DNA from 4 places in the Priestia sp. TSO9 genome. Region 2 is predicted to be linked to each of the others. Evidence: riboswitches for the same ligand, from Rfam matches in the RefSeq annotation. Region 2 holds a riboswitch; each other region holds the start of a gene.
What was found. Region 2 has a riboswitch for thiamine pyrophosphate ahead of LJC66_RS04195 (acetylornithine deacetylase). Riboswitches for the same ligand answer to the same signal wherever they lie in the genome.
Positions count from the first base shown of each region.

Region 1: it holds a riboswitch for thiamine pyrophosphate, as region 2 does, so the genes downstream of both, LJC66_RS02570 (thiamine phosphate synthase) here and LJC66_RS04195 (acetylornithine deacetylase) in region 2, are expected to answer to the same signal.
Region 3: it holds a riboswitch for thiamine pyrophosphate, as region 2 does, so the genes downstream of both, thiT (energy-coupled thiamine transporter ThiT) here and LJC66_RS04195 (acetylornithine deacetylase) in region 2, are expected to answer to the same signal.
Region 4: it holds a riboswitch for thiamine pyrophosphate, as region 2 does, so the genes downstream of both, tenA (thiaminase II) here and LJC66_RS04195 (acetylornithine deacetylase) in region 2, are expected to answer to the same signal.

Region 1 covers NZ_JAJEKD010000008.1:71,245-78,647, forward strand. The annotation lists gene LJC66_RS02530 (NADPH:quinone oxidoreductase family protein) at 1-749, opposite strand, end outside; gene LJC66_RS02535 (nucleoside hydrolase) at 929-1,873, shown strand; gene LJC66_RS02540 (amino acid ABC transporter ATP-binding protein) at 1,908-2,642, opposite strand; gene LJC66_RS02545 (amino acid ABC transporter permease) at 2,673-3,377, opposite strand; gene LJC66_RS02550 (amino acid ABC transporter substrate-binding protein) at 3,361-4,182, opposite strand; gene LJC66_RS02555 (fluoride efflux transporter FluC) at 4,506-4,922, shown strand; gene crcB (fluoride efflux transporter CrcB) at 4,923-5,312, shown strand; gene LJC66_RS02565 (hypothetical protein) at 5,360-5,575, shown strand; TPP riboswitch at 5,734-5,835, shown strand; gene LJC66_RS02570 (thiamine phosphate synthase) at 5,958-6,581, shown strand; gene thiO (glycine oxidase ThiO) at 6,565-7,403, shown strand, end outside.
Region 2 covers NZ_JAJEKD010000009.1:271,831-279,233, reverse strand. The annotation lists gene LJC66_RS04215 (ABC transporter substrate-binding protein) at 1-952, opposite strand, end outside; gene LJC66_RS04210 (ABC transporter permease) at 949-1,692, opposite strand; gene LJC66_RS04205 (ABC transporter ATP-binding protein) at 1,689-2,453, opposite strand; gene tenA (thiaminase II) at 2,446-3,117, opposite strand; gene LJC66_RS04195 (acetylornithine deacetylase) at 3,123-4,400, opposite strand; TPP riboswitch at 4,515-4,617, opposite strand; gene LJC66_RS04190 (MupG family TIM beta-alpha barrel fold protein) at 4,837-5,847, opposite strand; gene LJC66_RS04185 (PTS transporter subunit EIIC) at 5,844-7,205, opposite strand; gene LJC66_RS04180 (MurR/RpiR family transcriptional regulator) at 7,296-7,403, opposite strand, start outside.
Region 3 covers NZ_JAJEKD010000013.1:924,840-932,242, reverse strand. The annotation lists gene LJC66_RS12920 (YqcI/YcgG family protein) at 137-904, shown strand; gene LJC66_RS12915 (cupin domain-containing protein) at 879-1,187, shown strand; gene LJC66_RS12910 (cysteine hydrolase family protein) at 1,209-1,796, shown strand; gene LJC66_RS12905 (GNAT family N-acetyltransferase) at 1,887-2,378, shown strand; gene LJC66_RS12900 (hypothetical protein) at 2,482-2,850, shown strand; gene LJC66_RS12895 (amino acid permease) at 2,886-4,325, opposite strand; lysine riboswitch at 4,428-4,612, opposite strand; TPP riboswitch at 4,787-4,887, shown strand; gene thiT (energy-coupled thiamine transporter ThiT) at 4,920-5,528, shown strand; gene LJC66_RS12885 (ethanolamine ammonia-lyase reactivating factor EutA) at 5,685-7,100, shown strand; gene LJC66_RS12880 (ethanolamine ammonia-lyase subunit EutB) at 7,127-7,403, shown strand, end outside.
Region 4 covers NZ_JAJEKD010000013.1:499,980-507,382, forward strand. The annotation lists gene LJC66_RS10760 (helix-turn-helix domain-containing protein) at 1-443, opposite strand, end outside; gene LJC66_RS10765 (SDR family NAD(P)-dependent oxidoreductase) at 752-1,531, shown strand; gene LJC66_RS10770 (ArsR/SmtB family transcription factor) at 1,544-1,846, shown strand; gene LJC66_RS10775 (aldehyde dehydrogenase) at 1,860-3,260, shown strand; gene tenA (thiaminase II) at 3,289-3,978, opposite strand; TPP riboswitch at 4,074-4,172, opposite strand; gene LJC66_RS10785 (TspO/MBR family protein) at 4,408-5,154, shown strand; gene LJC66_RS10790 (hypothetical protein) at 5,457-5,639, shown strand; gene LJC66_RS10795 (sodium-dependent transporter) at 5,816-7,150, shown strand; gene LJC66_RS10800 (cell wall hydrolase) at 7,181-7,403, opposite strand, start outside.

The DNA.
Region 1 (7,403 bases), on a different contig from region 2:
GTTAGCCCGCTGACAGCTACAGAGCCTCCGTACTGAATTTGACTGAGAACAGAAGCTAGAGGCTCTCCGCCCACAGGATCCACCGCAGCGGCCCATTTTTCCTTGCCTAATGCTTTTAATTTACCGTTATAAACGTCTTCACGCGCTACAATAGAGGAAGCGCCAAGCTCTTTCAAATAAGCTGCTTCCGAGCTTTTTCCCGTACTTGCTTCCACTGTGTAGCCTAATTTTGAAAGAATGGCAACCGCAAAGCTTCCTACACCTCCCGTAGCGCCTGTTACAAGCACAGAGCCATTAGATGGACTAGTATGGTTTTCCTCTAAGCGATGCACAGATAAAGCAGCTGTAAAGCCAGCTGTTCCGATAATCATTGCTTCTTTTAACGTTAGATTTTGAGGAAGAGGGACAATCCATTCGCTGCGTATGCGCGCATACTCACTATAGCCTCCAAAGTGTGATACGCCAATGTCATAGCTTGTTGCAATGACACGATCACCTTCTTTAAAATCAGGGCTGTCAGAAGATACAACGACGCCTGCTAGGTCGATTCCTGGGACAAATGGGTAGCTTGTCACAATATTTCCGTTTGCGATGCTGGCTAAGCTATCTTTATAATTCACCCCTGAATAATGAACGCGAATAAGTACATCGCCTTCTGGCAAATCGTTTAGCGTCAGTTCTTGGACGGACGCCTCCACTTGGTGTTCACTTTTTTTATCTACGATTAATGCTGAAAATGATTGCTCCATTTTATTTCTCCTTTCTATAATGAGATGTATACATCTATACATAGATTACCTTATTTCTATACCCATTATAGAAAATAGTAAAAGAAGTTCCTAATACTTTGATTACGAAAGGGATTATTTCATTGTAAAATAGCGGTATAGCTATTAGTTAGCAATACATAGAAAAGAGGAGAAGAGAAATGAGTACAAATGTATATTTTAACCACGATGCAGGCATCGATGATTTAGTATCGCTTTTTTTACTGCTGCAAATGGATGATGTAAAAGTAACGGGAGTATCTGTCATTCCCGCTGACGGATATCTAGAGCCAGGTATCAGCGCAAGCCAAAAGATTATTGATCGTTTTGGAAGTTATGATATCGAGGTAGCCAAATCTACTTCACGCGGCATGAATCCATTTCCAAAAGAATGGCGCATGCATACGTTTTATGTGGATGCACTACCGATTTTAAATGAAAAAGGGGAAGTACAAACAAAAATAAGTCAGCTCCCTGCTCATGATCATTTAATCGAGACATTGCAGCACACAGCCGGGAAAACAACTTTATTGTTTACAGGACCGTTAACAGATTTAGCAAGAGCATTGGAAAAAGCGCCGGAAATAGAAGAGAAAATTGACAAGTTAGTATGGATGGGCGGTACATTTCAAGAAGTAGGAAACGTGCAAGAGCCCGAACACGATGGAACGGCGGAGTGGAATGCTTTTTGGGATCCAGAAGCAGTAGCGAAAGTATGGGAAAGCAAAATTAAAATTGAGATGGTTGCTTTAGAAAGCACGAATCAAGTTCCCTTAACGCCCGCTATTCGTCAAATGTGGGCTTCACTTCGAAGATATGAAGGAGTAGACTTTGTAGGGCAGTGCTACGCGGCTTGCCCGCCGCTTGTACACGTTGAAACCAATTCAACATATTATTTGTGGGATGTACTCACAACAGCATTTACAGGGAATTCAACACTTGTGAAGGTAAAAACCGTTTCGAGTATTGTGCATACAGAAACACCGAGCCAAGGAAGAACAGAAATTTCCGAAGAGGGACGACCTGTAGATGTCGTATATGACGTCACAGCTGAAGCATTCTTTACGTACATTACCGATTTAATGAAAAAAGCAGTAGTCAAATAAAGAAAAAGGTTGCACATGAAAGTGTGCAACCTTTTTAATGAATCATATTCAAGAATTGACGTGTCCGCTCTTGCTGAGGATTTGAAAATATTTGATCCGGTGTCCCTCTTTCCATAATGACACCTTGATCCATAAAAATAACTTCATCCGCTACTTCACGGGCAAAGCGCATTTCGTGAGTTACCACCACCATCGTCATTCCTTCTTTTGCCAAGTCTTTCATCGCTTGAAGAACGTCTCCTACAAGCTCAGGATCAAGAGCTGAAGTAGGCTCATCAAACAGCATAACTTTTGGATCCATCGCCATTGCTCTGGCGATGCCAACACGCTGTTGTTGTCCGCCAGACAGCTGGAAAGGATAAAAGTCGAGCTTGTCTCCTAAGCCAACTCGTGTTAATAATTCTTTCCCTCTTTTTTCTGCTTCTTGAGCGGAAACACCTTTTACAATTACAGGACCTTCCATAACATTTTCAAGAGCATTTTTATGAGGAAACAAGTTATAGTTTTGAAAGACCATACCTGTTAGACTTCGAAATGAAGTAATGTCTTTTTTACGAACAGGCTTGGTAAAATTCATGCTTTTTTTATCAAGTTCAATCGTGCCGTCTGTTGGGATTTCTAACAGATTTAAGCAACGTAAAAAAGTAGTTTTACCCGATCCAGAAGGACCGATTAATACAATTACCTTGCCCTGTTCAACTTCTAAATCAATCCCTTTTAATACTTGCAAATCACCGAATGATTTATGCAAATTTTTGATATTAATCATATAAAAAACTCCTTTAGCTACTCGAAACGGTTATTTAGATACGTAACGATCTAGTCTTATTTCAATGCGTCCTTGGATAATGGATAAGATTGTACACATAATCCAGTACAAGAGCGCTGCTTCACTATAAAGAAGTAAAAATTCATAGTTAGTCGAAGCAATTTCTTGAGCTTTACGGAACATCTCAGAAACAAGAATAAGCGATGCAAGTGACGTATCTTTAATAAGGCTAATAAAAGAGTTAGATAATGGCGGAATCGATACACGTGCTGCTTGCGGTAAAATAATCCGTCTTAACGCTTGGGAATAGGTCATACCAAGTGAGTAACCAGCTTCCCACTGTCCTTTAGGAATAGATTGAATCGCTGCTCGGATAATTTCAGATGCATACGCACCTACACTTAATGAAAATCCAATAACAGCAGAGATAAATGGGTCAATTGTTATATCTAAATTGGGTAAGCCGTAGAAAATAATAAATAATTGCACAAGCAGCGGTGTACCTCGAATAATCGATACATAGATGCGCGCAATTATATTTAAAACTTTTATAGATGATAAACGAGCCAAGGCTGTTAAGACAGCTAAAATGATACCGAGTACAAACGTGATTAATGTTAGTGGAATAGAATATTGAATAGCTCCCTTTAGCATTGGTAAAAGAGATGATTGAGCGATTGAAATCAATTGATTCAATCGCTCTCCATCAGGAAAAATATTATTTAGGAGAAACATCTTCGCCAAACCATTTCTTAGAAATTTTTGCGTATGTTCCGTCTTTTTTCATATCTTTCAATGCTTTGTTTACTTCATCCACTAACTTACCGCTGTCTTTTCTAAACATAAAGCCGCTTGCAGCACCATCGGATTTTTCATCCGCGATTTTGATAGGTGCGTTAGGGTGCTTTTTCTTATAGTCAAGGAACGATAATTTATCATTGATTGTAGCATCAACACGGTTTGCGCTCATTAGTTCTACTGCTTGAGCAAAACCTTCAGCACTCGTAATGTTTGCACCATAAGATTGAGCCATGTCTTTATAGTTACTTGTTAATGACTGCGCTGATTTTTTTCCTTTTAAATCTTTAAATGATTTGATATCTTTTTCGTCTTTACGAACAATTAATACAGCCCCTGACTGGATGTATGGATCAGAGAAATCGTATTTTTTTTGACGATCTTCACGAATACCAACTTCATTAGCAATCATGTCAAATCGTTTAGCATCTAATCCAGCAAACATGCCATCCCACTGTGTTTCTTTGAACTCAGCTTTTACGCCAAGACGTTTAGCTACTTCTTGAGCCAATTCTACATCAAACCCAGTTAGCTTTTGTTTGTCATCATGAAAAGTGAACGGAGGGTATGTACCTTCAGTTCCAATTGTTAATACGCCATCTTTTTTCACTTTATTATATAAATCTTCTTGTGAAGATTTATTGTCTCCATTGTTTGCTTCATTTTTTGAGCTAGAACCGCATGCGGCAAGCACAACTGTGAAAGCTAATAGTAGCGACAAAAGTGCAGCAAATTTCTTCATTTTCTAAACCCCCTAGTATTCTGATAGGAAATAATACTCTGTGATACTAAACAAGAACACAGCAAAAGTCAACAAAAAAAACTTATACGATTAATGTGACTTAAAATAAGGGAAATATACCTTCTATACACGGTTTGTCATAAGGATACAGAAAGATTTTAAAATTTGGATTAAGTGGATTTTTAAGGGATATTTGAGGAGTAAAAAGGAAGTTTCATGCGACGATTTTCTCTTTCATTTTTTCATGACTTTTGGTGCAATAAACATATAGTTAAATGTTAAGGTAGAAATAAATTCCTTATGGTACACTTAAAGAAGAATTTATGAAACGGAGCGATATGATGAAAGCCATAAACTTAATCTCAATTGCCTTTGGCGCTATCGCTGGTACATATGCACGTTATTTGCTGAATCTTTCCTTATTATATACGGGCTATCCAATAGGAACGGTAATCGAAAACCTATTAGGAAGCTTCATACTAGGCCTATTAACAGGATTTTTTGTGTGGAAAAAGCCAAAAGAATGGATAAAGCTTGGACTAGGAGTTGGCGTGTGCGGCGGTTTTACAACGTATTCAACGTTTGCAGGAGACGTCATTTCTCTCACTCAGCACCATTTATTTGGGGGAGCCATTTATGTCATTGTCTCTTTAGTAGGTGGAATCCTTCTTGCTTTAGCAGGCTATCTATGCGGTGAAGCGGCAGGGGAAAATTTAGTGAAAGTACATGAGGTGAAGTAAATGAGCATAGTGAGCTTGGCACTTGGTGGAGCAGCTGGAGGAATATGCCGTTATCTTTTGGGTTTAAAAGTTACAAAAGCAGTTTCAAACCCTCCTTTTCCAGTATCAATGCTGTTTGTAAACTTGCTCGGTGCGTTTGGCCTTGGTCTTTTTTACGGTAGTTATTATGGAAAGGTTCCGAGTCATGCTTATGATGATTCAATATTTTTAATGATTGGCATTGGTTTTTTTGGTGCCTTTACCACTTTTTCAACGTTTAGTGTGGAAACCGTACAGTTAATTCGAGAAAAATCTTATCGGAAAATGTTGGCTTACGTGGGGATTTCAGCATTTGGAACAGTTGGTTTATTTACAGTCGGTTTAATTGCAGGAACGTTTTTATTTAAGTAAAGAGAACGTTTCTAGTAGGGAAAAACAAAAAGACGGAGAAGTAGAGAATGGATAGAAAAGCAGAAGTTTGGAAATACATTTTGTTGATTGTAGCTGTTGCAGGTCAGATCATCGGTTTTTTATTTTTATTTATAAATGTTGTGGCGGCATTTATTTTTTACGGTTTTTATATTCTAACTTTTATTATGTTACTCCTGCTGTTTATATGGGATCGGAAAAAGGAAAAAGACAAAGAAGAATTTGACGACTATACCGATTACTAACTATATAAAAAGCAGAATGATGCGGTGCGCCGGGCCTCTTAGTAAAGAAGCTTAAAAGATACATCTATAAAAGGAAGAGAGCCGTAAGAGCATAAAGAGATATTGTATTTACATCTAGTTGTGTTATAATTTTAAGTGCAAAAACAAAATCAATAAATAGCAATCACTAGGGGAGCTTTTTGAAGCTGAGACGAATGTATTTCGGACCCTTTGAACCTGATCTGGTTTGTACCAGCGTAGGGAAGTGGCGATCATGTTTACATAACGATACATGCTAACCACTCTACGTTGTAGAGTGGTTTTTTTGTATGTAATCAAGCCCTCTACACAAGATGAAGTGATTGAAATTTCTCTTTATTCTGAACGGAAAGGTTTCGATCATATGGATATTCCTAAATTTCATGTCATTACAACAGATAAGCAGCCAGTTAAAGAGGTTCGGGACATTTTAACGGCTATTGAGCCTTTTGTGGGTGTCATTCATATTAGAGAAAAAAAGAAAACGGCAAAGCAGATTCAATGTTTGCTAGAAAGCCTGCCATTTTGTCGCTCTAAAATTATTGTAAATGACCGAGTTGATGTAGCGCATGCTTTAAAAGCAAAAGGCGTACAGCTTGCCTATCATAGTTTAGATGTTTCGTGTGTTAGAGACGCATTTCCTTCTCTTATTGTGGGAAAATCAGTTCACTCTGTGGAAGAAGCTCTAGAAGCTGAAAAAGATGGCGCTCATTATATTCTATACGGACATATTTATTCAACTCATTCAAAAAAAGGATTAAAAAGTCGAGGGATAGCAGCGCTAAAAGAAGTAGTAGACGCTGTGGAGATACCAGTTATTGCGATTGGTGGGATTACACCTGGAAATGCCAAAGAGGTACTGCAAACAGGAGCACATGGTATAGCTGTGATGTCTAGTGTCATGCTTGCGCAAGATCCCCTTAAAGCGATTAAACAATATTCTCATATATGGACATCTGGAGGTGGAGAAAATGAAGCAGCATTATGATGTACTGTTAGTCGGAGGAGGCATAATTAGCTCTTCTATCGCTTATCATTTGTCAAAACAAGGAGCATCAGTAGCCATTCTTGAGCGCAATCAAATTGGTTGTGAAGCTTCAAGTGCAGCCGCTGGTATTTTAGGTGCTCAAGCTGAAATTGATGAAGAAGGTCCTCTTTTAGACCTTGCTATTAAGAGCAGAAGCATGTTTCCTGAGCTGGTGAAGGAACTAAAAGAAAAAACGGCCATCGACGTAGAGCTCATTCAAAAAGGCTTATTAAAAGTCGCTGTAACAGAAGAAGATGCACACGTATTAAAGAAAAAAGCCGCTCAGCACCACAGGTGGGATGAACATGTAAAATGGATTGATGTAAAAGAAGCGCGTTTGTTAGAACCCGGGCTCTCTCCAGACATATACGGAGCCATTACAATACCGGGGGACGGCCAGCTAGCTCCGGCTAAGTTAACGCAAGCTCTTGCTCATGGAGCCTTGTATCACGGAACAGATATATTCGAATACTGTGACGTTCATTCTCTTATTATGGAAAATGAAACAGTAAAAGGTGTACAGACGTCCAAAGGATCTTTTTATGGAGAAAAAGTAGTTATTGCAGCAGGCTCATGGGCTAAACGCTTTATTTCTTCTGAACATTTAGGTCAGGTGTTTCCTGTAAAAGGGGAGTGTATTGCTTTGCAAAGTCATAAGCCTTTGCTTTCTAAAACGATATTTTTAGATGAAGGTTTTTACTTAGTGCCAAAGACTGGTGGAAGAATCGTAATAGGGGCAACTAAGCTACAGCATGATTTTACCAAGACGGTTTCTGCACAAGG
Region 2 (7,403 bases):
ATCCTGACTCTTTTAACCAGTCCACATTTGACTGCCATGATTCTTTCGTTTGACTGCCAAATCCATGTTCAGACTTCATTTTCGGAAGTAAAATATTTAAACTTTTTGTTTCCACGTCTTTTTCAAGAGGAAAGTTTGATTTATCTTGGTTATCTAATAGAATTTGAAGTGATTCTTTTGGATGCTTCTCTGTGTACTCATATCCTTTTGTCGCAGCACGCCAAAACGCTTTAATCGTATCAGAATCTTTTGCCCACGTTTGATCCCCAGTAACTGCCACTAGCTCATAGTAAGATGGTACGCCGTAATCCGAAGGATCAATGTCAACAGTTTTATATCCTTTTTTCTGAAGCAATGGTACTTCATGGTTAATATATGCACCTATTACGGCATCTACTTTTTTGCTAATCAGCGATGAATTTAACTCAAATCCTACGTCTACTAGTTTTACTTTATTCGGATCTCCTCCATCGCTTTTCACCATTTTCTTTAGAACAGATTCACTTAATGGTGTTCCGCTGTAGCCTACTACTTTTCCTTCTAAATCTTTAGGACGCTTAATACCGCTATCTTTCAGCGCCACAACTCGGTTCAACGGAGACCTTACGATTGCTCCTACCGACTTTACCGGCACATCTTCATTTGCTCGTGCCATTGCTACATCAGGCTGATAATAAAGGCCGAGCGTAACTTTCCCCGCAGCTGCTAAATTAAGCGAGTCTGTTGGATTAGCAGGAAACTGTACTTTTACATTCAGCCCTTCTTTTTTGAAATATCCTTTTTCTTGTGCAGCGTAAATGAAGCTGTGCACTGCATTTGGGTACCAATCAAGCATAATTGTAACGTCTTTTAATTTTTTACTGTCACCAGCTTTATTTTCCTTGTCCTGGCCGCAAGCAGCGAGCATCAAAACAAGCATCAGGCTTAAGCCAATTACAAACCATTTTTTCATTCTGTTTTCCTCCACTTTAATGAACGTTTTTCGAAACCTACTACAATAATAAAGAATAAAATACCAAGCGCGGATAAAATCACAATTGGTGCAAATACACCAGCTGCATCAAACTGCGTCATCATGCGACGACTGAAATATCCTAAGCCTGCTTGTGCACCTAACCATTCCCCAATAGCCGCACCTATTATACTAAAGGTAACCGCTACTTTGAGCCCTGAATAAAAATGAGGCAGTGCAGAAGGAATGTTCAGCTTAAAAAATATATCTTTTTTTGTTGCTCCCATCGTTAACATGAGTTCTTTTAACTCTTTGTTTGTGGAACGAAGCCCGTCAAACGTGCTAACGGTAATGGGAAAAAACGTAATTAATACGGTCACAATCACTTTGCTCCAAATGGAGTAGCCAAACCACAGCACAAATACAGGAGCAATGGCAATGGTCGGGATCATTTGTGACGCAATAATAAGCGGATAGAAAGCACGCTCAATAAGCGGGCTCCAATTCATCCACACGGCCAGCATAACTCCCAGCACCACGGATATAATCAGCCCAATTACGACAATAGATAGCGTAGCTGGTAAATGCTTAAACAATAAATCCATTCGCAGCTCCCAAAGCTTCGTTAAAATACCGGTGGGCGTTGGTAAAATAAATGGATAGTTTACAACGCGTGCTCCAATTTCCCAAGCAGCCAGCAAAATGACGACTAAAATAACTGAAGCCCCGTATTTTTTCATGTGTTCACCTTCGATCTAAGCTGTTCAATTAAATAATCTTTCACGTCAAGCACACGCTGTTGATTCAAATCTTTTTGCGTTCGAGGTCTGCTAAGCGGCACTTGAATCTCTTCAAGATGACTTACCGGCTTGTCTGAAAAGATAAAAATACGATCTGATAAAAAAAGCGCTTCGTTTACGTCATGAGTGATAAATAAGATGGTGTGCTTACGCTTTTGCCATTGTTCAAGCAGCCATTCCTGCATCGATAAACGCGTAATGGCATCAAGCGCACTAAAAGGCTCATCTAAAAGCAGCACGTTAGAACCGCTTAATACCGTTCGCAGAAAAGAAACACGCTGCTTCATCCCTCCAGATAAATCACTTGGAAAACGATCTTCATACCCTTTTAAACCAAACTCTTCGAGCAGCTGAGATACTTGCTTATGAGCACTTGCTTTTGACACATTGTGAAGCTCAAGCGGCAGCGCTGCATTGTCTAAAATCGTGCGCCACGGAAGAAGCAAATCTTGCTGCGGCATGTAGCCCACTTTTCCAAGCCGCTTTTCATAAGACTGTCCATTAATCACGATATCGCCTTCACTCTGCTGTTCAAGACCTGTAATGAGACGAAACAACGTACTTTTCCCAGAACCGCTCGCTCCAACGATACTGACAAACTCGCCTTCTTTCACGTCTAAGTTTAATGATGTTAAAATCGGTTGATCACCGTTTTTGTACGTAAAACTGACGTTTTGAAAAGATAACACAGACTTATTCATGAATTGGCCACATCGCTTCGTTATAAGCCATATCCCAGAACATATACTCAAAACGCGTTGTATTTAAGAAAATTTCTTCGAGCTTTTCTAACTCCGCTTCTGATTTGTCTTCAGTAAGTGAGTCGAATAAATTAATGCACCATGTTGCTAGTTCTCCAAATTCTTCTGAGCTGTACATTTCAATCCACTCTCGATAAAACTCATTTTCAGCTCCAGGCTTTTCACTGAGTTCTTTTCCTATTTCCCAATAGCTCCACATACAAGGCAAAAGAGCCGCCACTAATTCAGCTAATGTTCCGCTTTGACCAACGTGCAGCATATAGTGTGTGTATGCAAGCGTTGTAGGAGATGGCTGCGCTTTTTCTAATTCTTTTTCGCTGATTTCAAATTTCTTGGCATACTCACGGTGCAGGCTCATTTCTTCGTTTAATGTAGAATCCAAAAGTGCAGCAAATTTCCCCATCGTTTGAAGATCGGTAGCTTTCATGGCTCCAATCGCAAATAATTTGGCATAATCAATTAGGTAAAGGTAATCTTGAATCATGTAAAAGCGAAACTTCTCCTTTTCAAGCGTTCCGTCTCCCATTCCTTGTACAAAGGGATGATTATGATTTTGACGCCAAATAGGCTGCAGCTTTTCGTATAATCGTTCACTAAATTTCATGATGATCACTCCTTATGCGTATGCAGCCACGTATAAATGAACTGCACCATCACTTTTGTATATTGAACAAGCTGATTTATATCTAATTGTTCGTTCACAGCATGTGCATTTGCTAAATTTCCCGGACCGTAAATAGCGGCCGGAATCCCCGCATCAGCTAGCCATCCCCCATCTGTTACGCTAGTTGACACATCAATTGGAGGTTTTTTCCCTTCTATTTGTTCATGAGTATTTGCAAGCAGCTGTACTCCAGCATGATTTTCATCAATTTCTAATGAGGGGAAGATTTCTCCTCTGTCTTCAATCATTGACGTGCCTCCCCATTCAAAGGTTGGCAGATTATCTTTTAACCATGGATCTGCTTTTGCAATAGCTAAAATGTATTCTTCCACTTCTTTTGATACTTGATCGTATGATTCATTAGGATAATAGTGAACGGTGACCCACAGCCTGCATTCATCTGCAATAAAAGCAGCATGTCTTCCACCTTCGATCACTGCTGGATTAATCGTGTTTGTCCCTGGCAAAAACCCTGGATAGCTCTTTGTAACAGCCCAGTGGCGCTCCAATTCTTGCAGCACTCCGATCACTTTTGCCATCTTCTCAATAGCACTCGCAGCTAACAGCCCTCCTCCAGCATGAATCATACTTCGGCGTGTACCGTCATGATAGGTTTTACTGCTTTTTATCGTAATCCAGCCCGTGATCACTCCGCCTTGACCTTGAATATGTAAATCACTCGTATCGGCAACAAGCGCAAAGTCAGCTGTATATCCTTTCTGACAGCATTGCAGCGTACCTGCCTCTCCCACTTCTTCTCCTACAACGGATTCAAAAATCAAGTCTCCCGGCAGTTCGATTTCTGCTTCTGTTAAAAGCTGAACTGCAAATAATGCTCCTGCCAAGCCGCCTTTCATATCAGCAACTCCGCGTCCGATTATCATGTTGTCTTTTACCACAGCTTCAAATGGATTTGTCTCCCACTTTTCATTTTCTTGTACCTCAGCTACATCCATATGCCCGTTAATAATTAAACTTTGATAGTCAGCTGATTTTTTTCCTTTTAACGTGCCCGCTACAATAGGATCGTTGCAATATAAATCCCACATATCGATGGAAAAACCGCAGTTTTTAAGAAAATCCGCTACGTAGCGCTGCGCTTCATGAGAATTTCGTGCAGGAGGCGCTGGCGTTTTATATGAAACAAGCGTTTTTACTAACTGGATTAGCTCCCCTTTGCGATCCTCTACCTGTTTGACAAGCAAATCAATTGTTTCTTCCATGTATGACACCTTCCTTTACGCATAAAAAAACACTTCTTTCGCAGGAAAGAAGTGTTTTTGTTTATATACAAAAAATTATTATAACGAGTTCGTAAGGAAATACCATACAAAACATCCATTACAATACCTCTTTCCTACGCTAGTATTACCTAGTTCAGGTCATAAGGGTTAAGACTTCTCGTCTCTCTCAGCTTAGAAAGCACCCCTAGTGGCGTTGTATCTCTATAAAATTAAACGATTATCATATGTTTACCTGTAATAGTTTTATCATAGTAAAGCGTTTTATTCAATAGAAAGGTTCATGATTTAGCAATGAAAATAGTTTCCTTTTTAGTAAAATAAAAAGCACACACCTTTTTTCAGTAGTATGTGCTCTTTACTTTTATAAGCTTACTAGTTAGCTATCGGCTTCTTTAAAAATACACCGTTTTTCCATTCAGACAGGAATAAGCTCAAGTTTTTGCCTCGGTTTCACTAACGAAAGCAGCTCATGATCTTCTTCTATCACATACCCAATCACGTTCACATTCGCATTTGCAGGCAAATTCGTTTTAGCTATTTGAACCTCTCCTCTGTAACGTCCGTAGCCATCATTGTCCATTGTAATTGCTCCGATTCTGCGCTCGACTGTATGAAATGGCGGCACTGGTTTTACAGATCGAGTATCAACTAAACGCAGAGCGTCTCTTGATACATCTGGACGCACGCTGTACGTTCCCTCTATATGAGGTGAACGAATGCGCAGCGGAATAATGCTGCTTTCTTGATATTGAACTAAACGCTTTAATAAACTTGAACCGACGCATGAATCTCCAATATAAACCTCCGCTACTCCGCAGCCGTATAAATCCACTGCAGAGGTAAAAGGGCATCTATTACGGTCTTTTTCTCTAGTAGGAAGACCTTGATAAATAGGGCCTCTCTTTTCTCCTTCCCCGGGAATATAAGCGCAGACTGGGATACGAAGTTCATTAAATAAATCTGTCTGCTGTTGAAAAAATGTTTCTTCAAGCCCTGTTTCAGGTCGAGGATAAAAATTATGCCATGCAAGCAGCTGATGGTGATGAAGACCTGCACATAAGAGTGCTTCAATTTCTTGTTTGGATAACGTACTTGCATTAACAGCAATATAAAATTCATTCGCAAGCGAAAGAGTTTCTGCTGTGCTAAACCCATCGTCTAGTCTAATACCAGATACGCCAAGTGAAGATAGCGACATAAGGCTTTCAATACCTAAATGAACCGGCGTATGCTTGGATACGTCTGCATACACGCTTATTCCACAATCTCTAGCCACATGAAGCAGTTCTTTTGCCCGTTCAGCCAAATCTCCTTTTTCCTCTGGAATGTGAAGCGAAGTGAATGCACGTGTGACGCCGCACTCACTTGCTTCTATTAATCTTTTTTTAGCATCACTATCATTTAAATAAAACGAAATGCCAATCATTCAAACTCTCTCGCCATTTCATCGTTGAATCCAAAGAAATACGTACAAACAAAGCCGGCTGCGTAAGCAACAACTAACCCGAGTAAATAAAGAAGAATTTGATGCGCATGAACTAAAAACGTAAGCGGCAAACCTGAGACTCCCACTGCTACAGTCGCAATATGAAAGTGCGCCTGAAACGCTCCGCCGATCCCAGCTCCAAGACAAGCGGTTAAAAAGGGGCGTCCTAAAGGAAGTGTGACTCCAAAAATAAGCGGCTCTCCAATTCCAAGCAGCCCTGAAGGAAGAGCGCCTCCAATTGCTCGCTTTAAACGCTTTTTCTTTGTTTTGATATAGATAGCAAAAGCTGCACCGACCTGACCGGCTCCGCCCATTGCTAGTATAGGAAGAAGCGGATCATCTCCAATTGAATTGATAAGCTCTAAATGAACAGGAGTAAGACCTTGATGAAGTCCTGTAATGACGAGCGGCAAAAATGTTGCCCCTAAAACAAAGCCTGCTACAACTCCTCCAACCTCTAAAACTCCTAAAAGGCCTTTTGTGATTCCGTCTGAAATCAAGCCGCCGATTGGCATGAATACTACATACGTAATAATGCCTGTAATTAACACCGTAACGGTTGGTGTAATAATAATATCCAGTGACTGAGGGACAAATTTACGCACTCGTTTTTCCACTACGGCCATAAAGATTGCTGCAAGCAAGACTCCTATTAAGCCACCCCGACCCGGCAAAAGTGCTTCACCAAAAAGTTTAATATCAGCTACGGCAGGATTAATGACTAAAATACCTGCTAAGCCCCCTAAAGCCGGCGAACCGCCAAATTCTTTTGCCGCATTAATACCTACTAAAATACCAAGATAAGCAAATAAGCCGCTTCCGATAACGGTTAAAAGAATAGCAATCTGTGAATCTGCAGGAAGCCACTTCGCTTGAACTGCTGCTTTTGTCACTCCGGTGATAAGTCCAGATGCTACAAGAGCAGGTATTAACGGAATAAAAATACTTGCAATTCGGCGAAGCAAGAGCTTAAACGGAGTTGCATTTTTTTCTTTCAGCTCCGATTTCCGCTGAGTCGCACGGTTTTCTAAATTAATACCGCCAGATTCATCAATTAACTTTTCAAACTCCTCTGTTACTTTGTTTACTTTTCCAGGACCAATAATGATTTGCAGCGTTTCTTCTTCCACTAATCCGAGTACGCCTTCAAGCTTTCGTATATCTGCCTTTTTTACAATTGAATCATCTTTTACAGTCACGCGCAGCCGCGTCATACAATGCGTATACGCTTCAATATTTGATGCTCCCCCAAGCATCTCCAAAATAACCTTTGCTAATTGATGATTATCTAAAGACATGTTAATCCCCCTTTGTATTTTCCTCTTAGATGGATACGGTACTGAGGAAACAGACCACAAAATCCCCTTTTTTGTAATCGCTTTCTTTTTTTATTTCTTAGTTTTCAAAAACTGAATGGCATCCCTTGTTTTATCAATATACTCAATCGTTTGGTCATACTGCTGCGCTGCAATACTTAAAAATAGTACATCAATCAC
Region 3 (7,403 bases), on a different contig from region 2:
CTAACTTGTCCAATAGTAGCTTATATATATATAGATTAGAGTTTTATAATTTAGAAGCGACATTTAGTTAAAAATGCTCATAAACTTTCTTTTCTTTAATACACATGTAACGTTGAGTTCCATAAGGAGGGTTTTAATGGCATCAAAAATACTTTTTCGAGCCAATGAGATTTTAGAGTCAACGCATGTCCCGTTTTGGGGAAAAGATGCTTTTCAATATTTCCAAAGCGATATATTATCAGAAGAAAATCCATTTCCTTGTATATTAGGGGTAGAAGGCTTTAAAAAAGATTTACTGCGGTTTTCATTTGTGACTACTCCTTATAACTACCAAGATATTAGGAATGCAGCGTCGGCACTTAGAGAATACATAGATACTTTTAAAACCATAGGTCGCTATACATCCTTTGTGTTATTCTTTAAGCCTGAACATAAAGAACGCTCAATGGAAGAGTACGAAACGATGTTTTGGGATACGCTGACGTTTCTTCATCAAATTGATCAAAAGAAATGGCCGCAAGACATTCCAAAAGATCCAAAAGATCCATTGTGGGAATTTTGCTTTCACGGAGAACCTACTTTTGTCGTCTGTAATACGCCTGCTCATTCTTTACGTAAAAGCCGTAAGAGCAGAGGATTTATGATTACATTTCAGCCTCGATGGGTGTTTGAAGGAATGACAGGAGATTCAAAAATAGGGAAGCACGTACAAAAGGTCGTCCGTGATCGGTTGGAAACATATGATGACGTATCAGCTCATCCTGAATTAGGATGGTATGGACAGCAGGAAAACCGAGAGTGGAAGCAATATTTTTTGCGCGATGATAACAACTATACTACCGGACAGTGTCCGTTTAAATTAAAAAGGAGTGAGCAGCATGGACGTAAAAAAAGCCTCTATTAAAAAAGGAGTTGGCGGAAAGTTTGAAGAAGTAATTAAAGAACTGCTTCCGGCGTATACTGGATACGTTGAAGTACAGCACGATATTGCTTTTCAAACGCACCCATCTCATACCCATCCAACTGATGAAATTCTTCATATACTTGAAGGATCTATTTACTTTACAGTTGAACATGATACGGTTCTATGTCAGGCAGGAGATCGGATACATTTACCGAAACAAACGGTTCATTCGTCAAAAGCCGGATCTGATGGGTGCACATACGTTATTTCCATTTTAAAATAAAGATGAAAGAAGATGATGCTTATGTTACGTTCCCGGCCAGTGCTGCTGCTTATTGATGTACAAGAAGGATTTTATTCACCACAGTGGGGGGAAAGAAACAATCTAGATGCAGAAAAACATATGCTGACACTACTGCAAGCATGGAGGCGCCAAGATTATCCTGTCATTCACGTACAGCATGCATCAGAAAATCCAGATTCTCCTTTACACCCAAGTTCAAAGGGGTTTCAGTTCAAAGAAGGGTTTGGTCCACAAGAAGACGAATACTTAATTCGCAAACACGTGAACAGCTGCTTCATTGGAACAGAGCTAGACAGTTATTTAAAAGCAAATGGCTATGATACGCTTATCTTAATAGGACTAACTACTAATCACTGCGTCTCTACGACTGCCCGCATGGCTGGAAATCTAGGGTACAGGACGTACGTTGTAAACGATGCAACAGCTTGCTTTGATTGTATGTCCTACGATGGAAAAACAAGGCTTCCTGCAGAAGATGTACATACATTCGCACTGTCTTCTTTGCATGAGGAGTTTGCGACGGTCGTTTCTACAAAAGAGACACTTCAAGTTCTTCAAACCTTTCAATATGCTCAAAATCACAACTGATGTGCATGCGCACATCGGTTTTTTATGTAGATTATGTTTATTAAAAGAAGTAAAATAAAGATAATTCTATACTATAAGGAGTTTGTACATATGATCATTCGTTATGCTAAAGAAGAAGATTTACCTATGCTTGTTGAAATTTATAACCAGTCTGTTCAAACAAGTGCTGCTACTTTTGACTTAACGCCTGTAACGGTAGAGCAAAGAAGGAGCTGGTTTAATAATCATATTAGCAATGAACTTTTTCCGCTTATTGTCGCAGAAAAAGATGGGGTAGTAGCGGGCTATGCTTCGCTTTCTTCTTATCGAGATAAAGAGGCGTACATTCAAACGGTAGAGCTATCGATTTATATTGATAAAAACCAGCAGGGACATGGCATTGGAAAAAAGCTTATGAAGCGAATTTTGGAATTAGCTAAAGAACTCAACCATCACGTTGTCATTTCAGGGATTACAAAAGGGAATGATATCAGTATCAAAATGCATGAGCAATTTAATTTTACATTTTGCGGAGAATTTAAAGAAGTAGGCTGGAAATTCGATCAGTGGCAAGATGTTCTTTTTTATCAGCTTATTTTATAAGATGTATGACACCTTTACACATTGCAACGTTTTAGTTTCATGTGTAAAGGTTATTAAAATAATAAGTCGTTTTATTATTTTAATACGAAAGGTGTTAGCTATCATGAATACACATGTTCAATATCAGCATCTAAGAGCTATTCCAAAAAAATGGTCCAAAAAAGAACTGCATATCCAGCTGAATAGAATCAAACACAACTCTGAACTATCTACTATAGCAGCAGATCCGCTTTTTCATCTGTTAGAATGTACTCATTCGGGCCTTCAAACTAAACAAGAAATCATAGACTACATCCAAAGCATTCCAACTCATCAACTTCCATCTTTTGTAACCCATTTAAGCAGGTTAATTCAGCATATTTATTATATAGAAGCTGCTGATTACTGTAGTCGCCCCCTCAAAGGTTATATGCTTGTTATGAAAAATCAGCCCGCCTATATATCTCTTCATTTTGCTGATCAGGTCACATAAAAAAGCTCTCTATTCAAAAGAATAGAGAGCTTTTTTTATTCGTATTTTTTTACTGTTACTTGGCATTCTTTTAACGGAATAAGTTTTGACTTTTTCGTCCATTTGTATCCTAACCAAACAATTAAGAATAAAGGAAGTCCGATATAAGAAACAAGTACACCGTACCAGTCAATCGAATCACCCGTAAACGCCGAATAGTTTTGACCTAAAATGACAACAGCACATAAAATAAAGGCAAAGATAGGACCAAACGGGAAAAGTTTTGCATGATATGGAAGTTCACTCAAATCATGACCTTGGGCAACAAATGCTCTTCTAAAACGATAGTGGCTGATGGCAATTCCTAACCAAGCAATAAAACCAGACATACCAGAAGCGTTAAGTAACCACGTGTATACCGCACCGTCTCCAAAAAATGAAGCACCAAATGCAAGTGTACCGACAAGTGCCGTTGCGATTAAAGCATTAACCGGAACGCCTCGTTTATTTACTTTTGCTAAGAACCTCGGTGCTTTTCCATCTTTCGCTAAGTTCCACAGCATACGCGTAGAAGCATACATACCTGAGTTACCAGCAGATAAAACGGCTGTTAAAATAACGGCATTGATAGCTGATGCTGCAAACGCCAGACCTGCTCGTTCGAATATTAAAGTAAATGGACTTACCCGCACATCATCACTTGCTAATGAATCCGCTGTGTATGGAATAAGCATCCCGATAACAAAAATAGCTAAAATATAAAATAACAAGATGCGCCAGAAGACTTGTTTAACTGCACGAGGAACCGTTTTTTCCGGATCTTCACTTTCTCCAGCTGCGACTCCAAGCAACTCTGTTCCTTGGAATGAAAAACCAGCAGCCATAAAAATACCTAAGACAGTAAAGAATCCACCGTGAATGGGTCCATCACCAAGCGTGAAGTTTTTAAAACCTGGTGCTTCATTGTTAAAGATACCAAAAATCATCATAATACCAATAACTAAAAAGATGATAACCGTTACTACTTTAATTAACGAAAACCAAAATTCAGATTCACCAAATCCTTTTACAGAAAGGTAGTTAAGCCCAAACATAATTAATAAAAACAGGGCACTCCATAAAATAGAAGAAGAGTTTGGGAACCAAAATTTCATAATAAGGGCTCCAGCAGATAATTCAGCTGCAATCGTAATAGCCCAGTTATACCAATAGTTCCAGCCGAGAGCGAAACCAAAGGATGGATCTACAAACCGAGACGCATACGTACTAAACGAACCGGCTTCAGGCATATAAGCTGCGAGCTCCGCTAGGCTGGTCATCAAAAAGTAAACCATGACACCAATGATAGCGTAAGCTAAAAGCGCTCCCCCAGGTCCTGCTGTGTGAATTGCTCCACCACTTGCTAGGAATAAGCCGGTTCCGATGGCTCCTCCTAATGAAATCATCGTTAAGTGGCGAGATTTCAACCCACGTTTTAATTCTTGCTGCTCTTGCATAGATAAATACTCCTTTCGAATGTACGGAAAGAGACGGGATAACATAAAAAAAGCCCGCAGTATATGTGCGCGCTTTTAAATCTGAAAACCGCGTCAACCTTCCGTGAAGATAGCTCTTCACATCACTCGCATGATGTGACAGTTCTGTTCCTGTTCGGAGACAGCCCCAGCTTAAATCAACCGAGAAGTGATCTAAACTTCGGCAATTTTTCCTTTCAAGCAACATCCTCAATGTTCTCTGCATTTCCGTTGCTTTACTATTAAAAACTGCGACCTCTACCTCATCGATTAGGATGAGGGTTTTTTATATTCATTTGACATAAAAGAAGTATACCAAATACTAAAACGATTGTCATTATAAAAAATAGATTCAGAAAATAGAAACATCTTTGAAATCTCTCGAATCTATTTTGTTACATATGATATAATGAATGTTGTCATAATACTACATAAATATCCGAACGTACCACAGGGGGAGCCGCCGTGCTGAGAGTGAACAAATTGTTCAGACCCTTCGAACCTGTTAGTTAACGCTAGCGTAGGAATGTGGGAATAGTAGCATATATTTGCTTACTCCTGTGTAAACCGTTTGATATGAATGATTCAAAAACAGGAGTGAGAAACGTGAATAAAGCATTACCTTTACAGGCTAAAATTGAAATAGCTATTTTTGCAGCATTAGCACTTCTACTTGATCTTTTGCCTTCCATTAAGATTGCAACGGCTGTGAGTATTTCGTTCTCCATGGTGCCCATTTTTATTATGTGCTTTCGCTGGGGAGTAAAAGGCGGGGCTCTATCTGGTCTATTATGGGGGCTTTTACAGTTGGCAACAGGAACGGCTTATATTTTAACAGCGCTGCAAACGTTTATTGAATATATTGTGGCTTTTGCTTTTATAGGTTTTGGAGGTATTTTTTCGCAATCTATTAAAACAAATTTAGCTAACAATAACAGATCAAAAGCTTTTGTTTTGATTGTTTTATCCCTTATTATCGGCAGCTTCGCACGGTATTTCTGGCACTTTATTGCGGGTATTATTTTCTGGGGATCATATGCGCCAAAGGGCATGTCCGCTCTATGGTATTCTTTTTCAATGAACGGGATTTCAATGGTAGGATCACTAATAGCCTGCTTAATCATTCTTTCACTATTAATTCCATCGGCATCAAGAATGATTATAACTAAATCACACTCATCATAAGCAAAAAGACTAAATCTACCAAGATTTAGTCTTTTTTGTCATTTGTCACCTTTGTTTACACAAAAGTGTGTCAGGTTTGATAACATAGTTAGTGAAATATTCAAAAAACTGTTTTATGATAATCACCATATTCAAACGAGATAAGGGATTGATAGCATGCTACAGAAATGGATCACGAGCATAGGTTTAGATATTGGAACAAGCACAACGAAACTGATTGTAAGCAAGCTGTTAATAGCAAATCAACAAAATCAGTTTACGCTGCCAGGCTGTCAAATTATTGATCGTCGCGTAACCTATGCAAGTTCTATCTATACCACCCCTATGCTAAACGATGTTGAAATCGATGTTCAAAGATTAACGGTACTACTAGAACAAGAGTATAAGAATGCAGGAATCTCCTTAGATCAAGTGGAAGCAGGTGCTGTTATCATCACAGGAGAAACGGCCAGAAAGCAAAATGCAGAAAGTATCGTTCACTATCTAGCCGAACATGCTGGGGATTTTGTTGTTGCAACAGCTGGCGCTGACCTGGAAGGAATATTAGCAGCAAAAGGATCAGGAGCAATCGAACATTCTGCTGAAACAAATGCAGTAATTGCCAATATTGATGTAGGAGGAGGAACTGCTAACATCGCTTTATGTCAAAATGGAAAAGTTATAGAAACGTTTACACTGCATGTGGGGGGAAGATTAATTCGTCTGAATTCAGACGGTTTTGTCACCTACGTTTCGTCTCATTTAACTGAATTTTTGAAAAATAATTCTTTAACACTGCGAGAAGGTGAAAAAGCAACATTTGAAAAGCTCTCGTCTATCTGTCAATTACTAGCTGAAGAAACCGTGAATTATGTAAATGCGCTGAATCAAAATTCCTCGCTTCTCGTTTCTCCTCATACAAGATTTTCTATCCCCGAAATGATCATGGTTTCAGGAGGAGTAGGAGCAATGATGGAGAAGCAAAAGCCAAAAACAGTGAAAGAAGTGGCCATACATGGAGACGTTGGTCCGCTTCTAGCATATCATTTTCAATCCATCCAAGTTTCTCAAGCCGCTGAGACAACGCGCGCTACTGTAATTGGGGCTGGTATGCAAAATACAGAAGTTAGCGGATCAACTGTATACATTGGGTCTAAGCGGCTGCCGTTAAAAAATATCCCGATTGTAGAGATACCTGTTCAGCAAGAAGAGAAATGGAATCCGCTGATGTTTCAAGAAAGAGCTCGAGCGGCATGTATGCAGGCTTCAACTATTTTCAGCGCAGAAGATCCCCCCGCTGCTATTGCTTTATCTCATTTTCCTTACTGCAGCTATAAGATGCTTCAAGAATTAGCAAAAGTAATAAGCGCTGAATTTATTGCTTGTTTTAAAGGAGCTAAGTGCCTCGTTGTTCTATGCGAGCAAGATATTGCAAAAGCTTTAGGACAAGCATTAGCTAAACAGAGGAAAGAGTTAGAAATTATTTGTTTAGATCAAATTGATTTTACACACGGAGATTACATTGATCTAGGGTTACCAGTAGCTGGAGAAGCGATCTTCGTTTCCGTTAAAACGCTCGCTTTTTCATCATAATCTACTAAATATAGAAGGAGGAAACGATGTTTAAAACTACACGATTGTTAGGAGAAACATTTTCATTTTATAGCTTAAAAGAAATCATGGCCAAAGCAAACGAAGAGCGTTCTGGAGATCAACTCGCAGGAGTTAGCGCTGAGTCAATGAAAGAACGAATGGCAGCAAAGCAAGTTCTAGCTGATATCACACTTGCTGATATCAGAAACTACCCGCTGCTCAGCGCAGATGAAGACAACGTCTCGGCATTAATCGAAAGTCAGATTGATTCATCTGTTTACGACATTATTAAAAATTGGACAG
Region 4 (7,403 bases), on a different contig from region 2:
TCAGGTATAGGAGGGGTCTTCTCTTGCTTGTTTTCTGAAATGCTTTCCTGCTTTTCGGCAGCCTTTTTCTTTTCTTGTTTCATTTGTTTATTGGAATGTTCTTGAAAATCAATGACATTTTCTTTTTTAGCTGTTGTTTTCAACTGTGGCGGTTCTTCTTCTTTTGAAACCGCTGCCTCTGATTCCATCACTAAATGTTCCTGCTCTTCTTGTTCCTTTATCAGCAGCTGAACATATTCTTTGACTTCATCTAACGTACATTGTTCATCAAACAGCTGTTTAATATCATTAAATAATTCAATTTGTTCCTCTGTATAGACACGGGCCCCATCTACTCGTTCAATTGTTAAATAGCTGCCCAATAATTTTTCCCATTGTTTTAGCGTTTTCTTTTCTACCTCTAATTGATCACTTACTTTTTTAATTGTATATGTCTCCATCATTTTTCATTTCCTCCCTTATCTATTTTCATCCAACTATGTAATGGATTATTTGTTGTATGTTGTATTCACCATATCTTCACTTGTTTTCCTGCTAGGTGACAAAGGTTGTCAAAACTAGACGACATTAGCCTTCTATGTAAAGAAAACGCATATTTTGTAAAAAAATGTACAGAAATGCGCAAATGGCAAAAATGGAAAACATAAAAGAAAAGGAGAGTATAGAAAACAGTTGACGGGAAAAAATGAATCCTATAAGATAAGTTTAAACGTTTAAGTTCTTGAACATATAAACATAAGGAGTGAACACTATGTCACAGCATTATGCACTTATCACCGGTGCGTCCGGAGGAATAGGTAAAGAGTTAGCTTATCAATTCGCAAAGGATGGGCATCCTGTAATTTTAGTTGCCAGAAGCGCTGATAAACTAACAGCGATTAGAGAGAATTTAAAATCTACTTATAATATTGACGTGATAACGGTTGTTAAGGATTTATCAAGAGAAGAAGAGATACAGTCACTATATGAAGAACTTAAAAATAAAAAAATGCACGTTGACTATTTAGTGAATAATGCTGGTTTTGGACTATACGGCAAATTTATTGAAACAGCTTTAGACGACGAGTTAAATATGATTGACTTAAATATCCGATCATTAACTCATTTAACAAAATTATTTTTACCGGATATGGTCAGACGAAATCACGGTAAAATTTTAAACATTGCGTCCGTTGCTGCATTTATGCCGGGTCCGCTTATGACGGTGTATTATGCAACAAAAGCGTACGTATTGTCTTTCACAGAGGCCCTTGAAAATGAATTAAAAGGTACCAATGTAACGGTAAGCGCTCTATGCCCGGGTCCAACTAAAACGGGTTTTAGCGACCGCGCCCAGCTAAGCAGCTCCAAGCTTTTTCAAAGCGGTGCAATGGATGTAGAAACAGTAACGAAAGTTGGCTATAAAAAATTTATGAAAGGGCAGACGGTTATCGTACCAGGAGTGCAGTTTCGTCTCGCCACGTTCATCCCGCGCTTCGTGCCAAGAAAGTGGCTTACATCCGTTGTCCGAAGAACACAAGAAATTAAATAAAGGGGAATCTATATGAGTGAAAAAGCAGTCGAGTTATTTCGTGCCAGCATTCCTATTTTTCAGGCGCTAAGTGATTCAGCAAGACAAGATATTATTTTGCTGCTCGCGGAAAAAGAGCCTTTAACCGTAAATGAAATTGCAAACGAGTCTACGCTATCACGACCGGCAATTTCTCATCATTTGAAAATTTTACGCGATCAAAAGCTTGTGCAAATTGAGCAAAAAGGAACGCAGAGATATTATTCATTAGCTTTAAATGAGGCAGTTGAGCTATTAAAAAACTTGCTTGCTACAGTTGAAAGCGAATGTTTATAGGGAGATGAAAGAGATGAACCACGAGCAATTTTATATCACAGATGAAACGGTCATTGAGCATATTGTCTCTACACAAAAACAATACTTCTATGCGCAAAAGACAAAGAGTATCAGCAGCCGCATTCAAGCGCTGAAAAAGCTAAGAGACGCAGTCAAACAAAACGAGCAGAGAATTATGGATACTTTAAAACAAGATTTAAATAAATCTGAAGTAGAGGCGTACACGTCGGAAATTGGGATTTTACTAGAGGAAATTCGGTTTACGCTTAAGCATTTAGCAAAATGGATGAAGCCTAAAAAAGTAAAAACCGCTTTAACACATGTGGGCTCTAAAGGGAAAATTGTTCCTGAACCGTATGGAGTCGCGTTAATTATTGCTCCGTGGAACTATCCGTTTCAATTAGCACTGTCTCCTTTAGTAGGAGCGATTGCCGCTGGAAACACGGCGATTATAAAACCTTCTGAACTAACGCCTAGCGTATCTCGCGTTATACAAGAATTACTTGCTGAAGCTTTTGACCCAGCATTTGTGACGGTGGTTGAAGGGGCTGTAGACACGACAAGCCTGCTTTTAAAACAGCCCCTTGATTATATTTTCTTTACGGGAAGTGTAAATGTAGGGAAAATTATTATGCAAGAAGCAGGGAAGCAGCTTATCCCCGTCACGCTTGAGCTAGGCGGAAAAAGTCCGTGCATTGTACATGAAGACGCAAATCTAGATCTTGCAGCGAAGCGAATTATGTTTGGGAAAGGGATGAATGCAGGCCAAACGTGCGTTGCTCCCGATTATTTGCTCGTGCATAAAAAGGTAAAAGCGCAGCTTGTAGAAAAACTTCGCGAAGCAATTTCTCAATTTTACGGTAACAATCCGCTTGAAAGCGACCGCTACGGCCGTATTGTCAGTGAGCGCCATTTTACTCGGCTAGTTGAGTTTTTAAAAGACGGAAATGCTATAGTTGGAGGCGGGTACAATAAGGACACGCTAACAATAGAACCTACGTTGTTAAGTGAAGTAAGCTGGACATCAGATGTTATGCAAGAAGAAATCTTTGGACCTATTCTTCCTATGATTGAATATGAAACACTAGACGAAGTCATTCATAAAGTTCAAGAAAAAGCTAAGCCGTTAGCTCTTTACTTATTTACAGAAAGTGAAGATGTGCAAAACGTCATAACGGAGCGCCTTTCATTTGGAGGAGGCTGTATAAACGATACGCTTATGCATATCGCTACGCCATATTTGCCGTTTGGCGGAGTGGGAGAAAGCGGCACGGGTCAATATCATGGAAAAGACAGCTTTCAGACATTCACTCATTTTAAAAGCATGCTGTCTCAAACAACCAAGTTTGATTTGTCATTCCGCTATCCTTCGGAAAAACAAAGCTTGAAAATGATCAAAAAATTATTGAAATAAAAGAGCCTCCTGACAGGAGGCTTTTTCGTTATTTTGAAAGTGAAAGCTGAGAAAGCGGCCATTTTTCTTGGGTATATGCCATTTCCCAAAATAAATACTCCAGTTCACAGCTTTTGATGAAGTGATCTTTCATACGGTTACGTTCTTCTTCAGTCGCTTGTTCGGCGAGTTCATCAAGCTTGTTACAAAACCATTGTGTTGTGCCATTCATTTCTTCATTATTATAAAACTGAATCCATTCATAAAAAGGATGAGAAGGAGATGGATTTACTTGTTCTGTAATGCGCTGGCCAATTTCAACGTACGTCCATGGACATGGAAGAAGCACTGCAATGATTTCCGCTAAGCTGCCTGTGTGCGCAACACTTGTCATATGGTTAATGTAGTGGCTGGCCGTCGGTGAAAGCGTCTCAGTGTGAAGGTCTTCATAACGTACGCCTGCTACTTCACAAAAATTATTGTGAGGATGTACTTCACTATGTAATACCGTAGAAATGCCGGCATTAAAGGCTTCCATTTCGGTACGCGTGCGGCATTTTGTTAAAGCAGCGCCGTAAATGCGAACAAATGCTGTTAAGTATTCGTAATCTTGAGAAACGTAGTGAATCAGCGCTTCTTTTGGCACGTTTCCTTCAGCAATTCCTTTAATAAAAGGATGGTTAAAAATGGCTTCGTAAATATAGTTTGCTTCTTGTCTTAATTGAGATGAAAATGACATCAAAATCCTCCTTTAATATGAGGAAGTCACAAACAAGCACATAAAGGAAATAAAAAACACTCCGTTTATAAACGGAGTGGCAAAGGACAGTAAAAAACTGAACATTGCCACTTTCCTACGCTGGTATGAGCCAGATCAGGTTCAAAGGGATCAAGAAAACTTGTCTCAGCCGGTGGGCACCCCTAGTGGACTTCCTATTAATCTATGTTTAACTTACCATATATTCTGAAAAATAGAAAGCGTTATGGGAAAATGTGCGCTAACCGTTTTTATTTCTTAAATTTCTTAAAGAGGGAGCTTCTTAAAGCTATTTTTAATCATTTTTGTTTAAAAATGCATATTTTTAGGGAAGAAGAGGTATTAATGAAGGGAAGAGCCGTTTTCGTCTCCGAAACATTCCCATATAAATAGAAGAAAGGAGAGAACAAAATGGCGAAATTTCGTTTGTATGCTATATTAAATGCAGTAGGCTTGGCTATTACACTGCTTGTGAATTATTTAGCAAATGCCATTCCAATAGGAGGAAAAACAACGGCAGAGGCTTCTGCGCAAGTTCCTACGTTGTTTACACCAGCGGGTTATGCCTTTGCTATCTGGGGCGTTATTTATTTGTTATTAACCATTTGGGTTATACGCCAATTTTTTGCAAGAGAAGATCAAAAGGAAATATATGCACGTATCGGCATTTGGTTTTTTCTAAACTGTTTGTTAAATAGTGCGTGGATCTTTATTTTCCAAAACGATTACTATAAGTTATCCCTTTTAGTTATGCTCTTTATTTTAGGTACATTAATGATTGTGTATTCCATTATTCAGCATTCTCGGATGACGACATGGTTTATGCGTCTGCCAATTTCGCTTTATCTTGGATGGATTTCTGTTGCGACTATCGTCAATGTGTTTGTCGTATTTCAAGCAAATGGAATACAGCGCTTGCTTGGCCTAAACGAGTTAGCATGGACGATCATTATGCTGCTGGTAGGAGCTGCGCTGGGCATTGTGTTTACATTAAAAAACCGAGACGCTGTTTATCCGCTTGTTTTTATCTGGGCTTATGTTGCCATTGCAGTGAAGCAAAGTGGAAATCAGCCAATTGTCATTACTGTTATCATTTCGATTGTTTTATTAGCAATTGCCATTATTGTGGGACTGATTAAACGCTATAGACGTTTTTAAAAAGAAGCTCTAGCTTTTGTAAGCTAGAGCTTTTTATGATGCTCTTTTGATTGTAAAAAAGCAGCTGTAAAAGCAATTAAGCTAATTAAAATACCAAAAGGAACAACAATTGGTACGAATGATAAAATAAATGTCATAAGTGTAACCTCCATGTTGCATCGGCGCATAATGAAAAATTCAACTTTTTTAAATTGAAGTTCCGCTATTATAGTATGCTAGGCTTTATGTTTGGAGCCTATATGTTTAGAAATAAACGAAAAAGGCAACATACGTTACATACAGGTTATATAGGAGGAGTTAAAATGGAAACATATTTAGTCGCCTACACAGATAAAGATGATATGGAATATAAACAAGTGACGTGCGAGAGCTATGAAGATGCAGAGCGTACGGTCCTTCGTTTAGAGAGAGAAGGGCATATGCATATTGAAGAAATTTCAAATCAAGAAGCCTACCGTGGAGATGAATCATCGTACAGAGAATAAATTTTGAATAGAAACACCGACCTTAAAATGAAGAAGCAGCTGCTTCTTCATTTTTTCTATTCTATATAGATATCGTTTTATAGAAAAAAGTAAAACGGGAATGATTTTCTTCTGCATTTATGGTACAGTACTAATCAGGTGAGTTTTGAGTTTAGAAGAGGAGAGAGTAACATTATATGAGTAAAGGAAATCAGTGGTCTTCACGCCTCGGTTTTATTTTAGCATCTGCTGGGGCAGCAATTGGTCTAGGAGCGATATGGAAGTTTCCATACGTAACGGGAACCAGTGGCGGTGGAGCGTTTTTTGCGTTGTTTATTTTATTTACGATTTTTATTGGATTGCCGCTTCTGTTGGCAGAATTTATCATTGGAAGACATACGGGGAAAGAAGCGATTAGTGCTTATAAGGCAATTGCTCCAAAATCCGCTTGGGTATGGATTGGCAGGCTGGGAGTACTAAGCTGTGTCGTTTTGCTTTCCTTTTACAGCGTCGTTGGCGGCTGGGTGATTTTATATACGATTATGAGCGTAACCGGTATGCTAAGCGGAAAAGAGTACGGCCCGTTGTTTAATGCCGTCATTAGCCAACCTTATGTAGTATTAGGTGCACAGGCGCTGTTTTTACTAATTACAGTGTTTGTTATTTCAAAAGGCGTACAAAAAGGAATAGAGCGTGCTAATAAATACATGATGCCGCTGTTATTTATTTGTTTTATCATTATCGTGGTGCGTTCTTTAACGTTAGACGGAGCAATGGACGGAGTAAAGTTCTTTTTGAAACCGGATTTTTCAGCCATTACAGGGTCATCTGTTCTCTATGCGCTTGGTCAGTCGTTTTTCTCGCTTTGCGTAGGTTTATCCTGCATGGTGACATATAGCTCTTATTTAGGGAAAAAAGTAAGCTTGACGCGTTCAGCTGGCACCATTGCTATTTTGAACTTGTTTGTTTCGCTGCTGGCGGGCTTGGCTATTTTTCCAGCCGTTTTTTCGTTTGGATTAAAGCCAACTGAAGGACCTGGACTTTTGTTTGTGGTCTTGCCAACAGTATTTGAGAAAATGCCGTTTGGTACCGTCTTTTTAGCACTGTTTTTAATTTTATTTCTATTCGCTACGCTTACGTCCGCTTTTTCACTGCTGGAAATTATCGTAGCTGCTTTAACCAAAGACGATCAGACAAAACGAACTCGCTACGCTTCTTTATCAGGGATTCTTGTGTTTGTGGTAGGTATCCCATCAGCGCTTTCGTTTGGTGTACTAAAACATGTCTCACTTTTTGGCAGAAGTATATTTGACGTAGCTGACTTTTTTGTGAGCAACTTAATGCTGCCTCTTGGAAGTTTAGCCATTGCGATTTTTGTGACATTTAAAATGAAAAAAGAAGCCGTGTATGAAGAGTTTATTTCAGGAAGTACAAAAGGCGCTAAATTATTCAACACATGGTTCTTTCTAGTTAAATACGTATTGCCTATTATTATTATAGCTGTTCTATTAAGCTTACTTGTTGCATATTAAAAAAAGCACTCATCTGAGTGCTTTTTTTGTTTATTTTGCAAAAACGTGATTTCCGATTGTAATCGTAACCTGTTTTTGACGAAGCCATTGGTCGCTTGTTTTATCTGGATTAAAGAAGAATAACGAACCTTTTCCTTGACCTCTAAAAGCTAGTGCTTCATTTACAGCTTTTTTTGCTTCAGCATCCGCTGCTTTATTAATTTCACCGTTTTGTACAGGTGTAAACTGTGTACCTTGATAAATGACATCATGA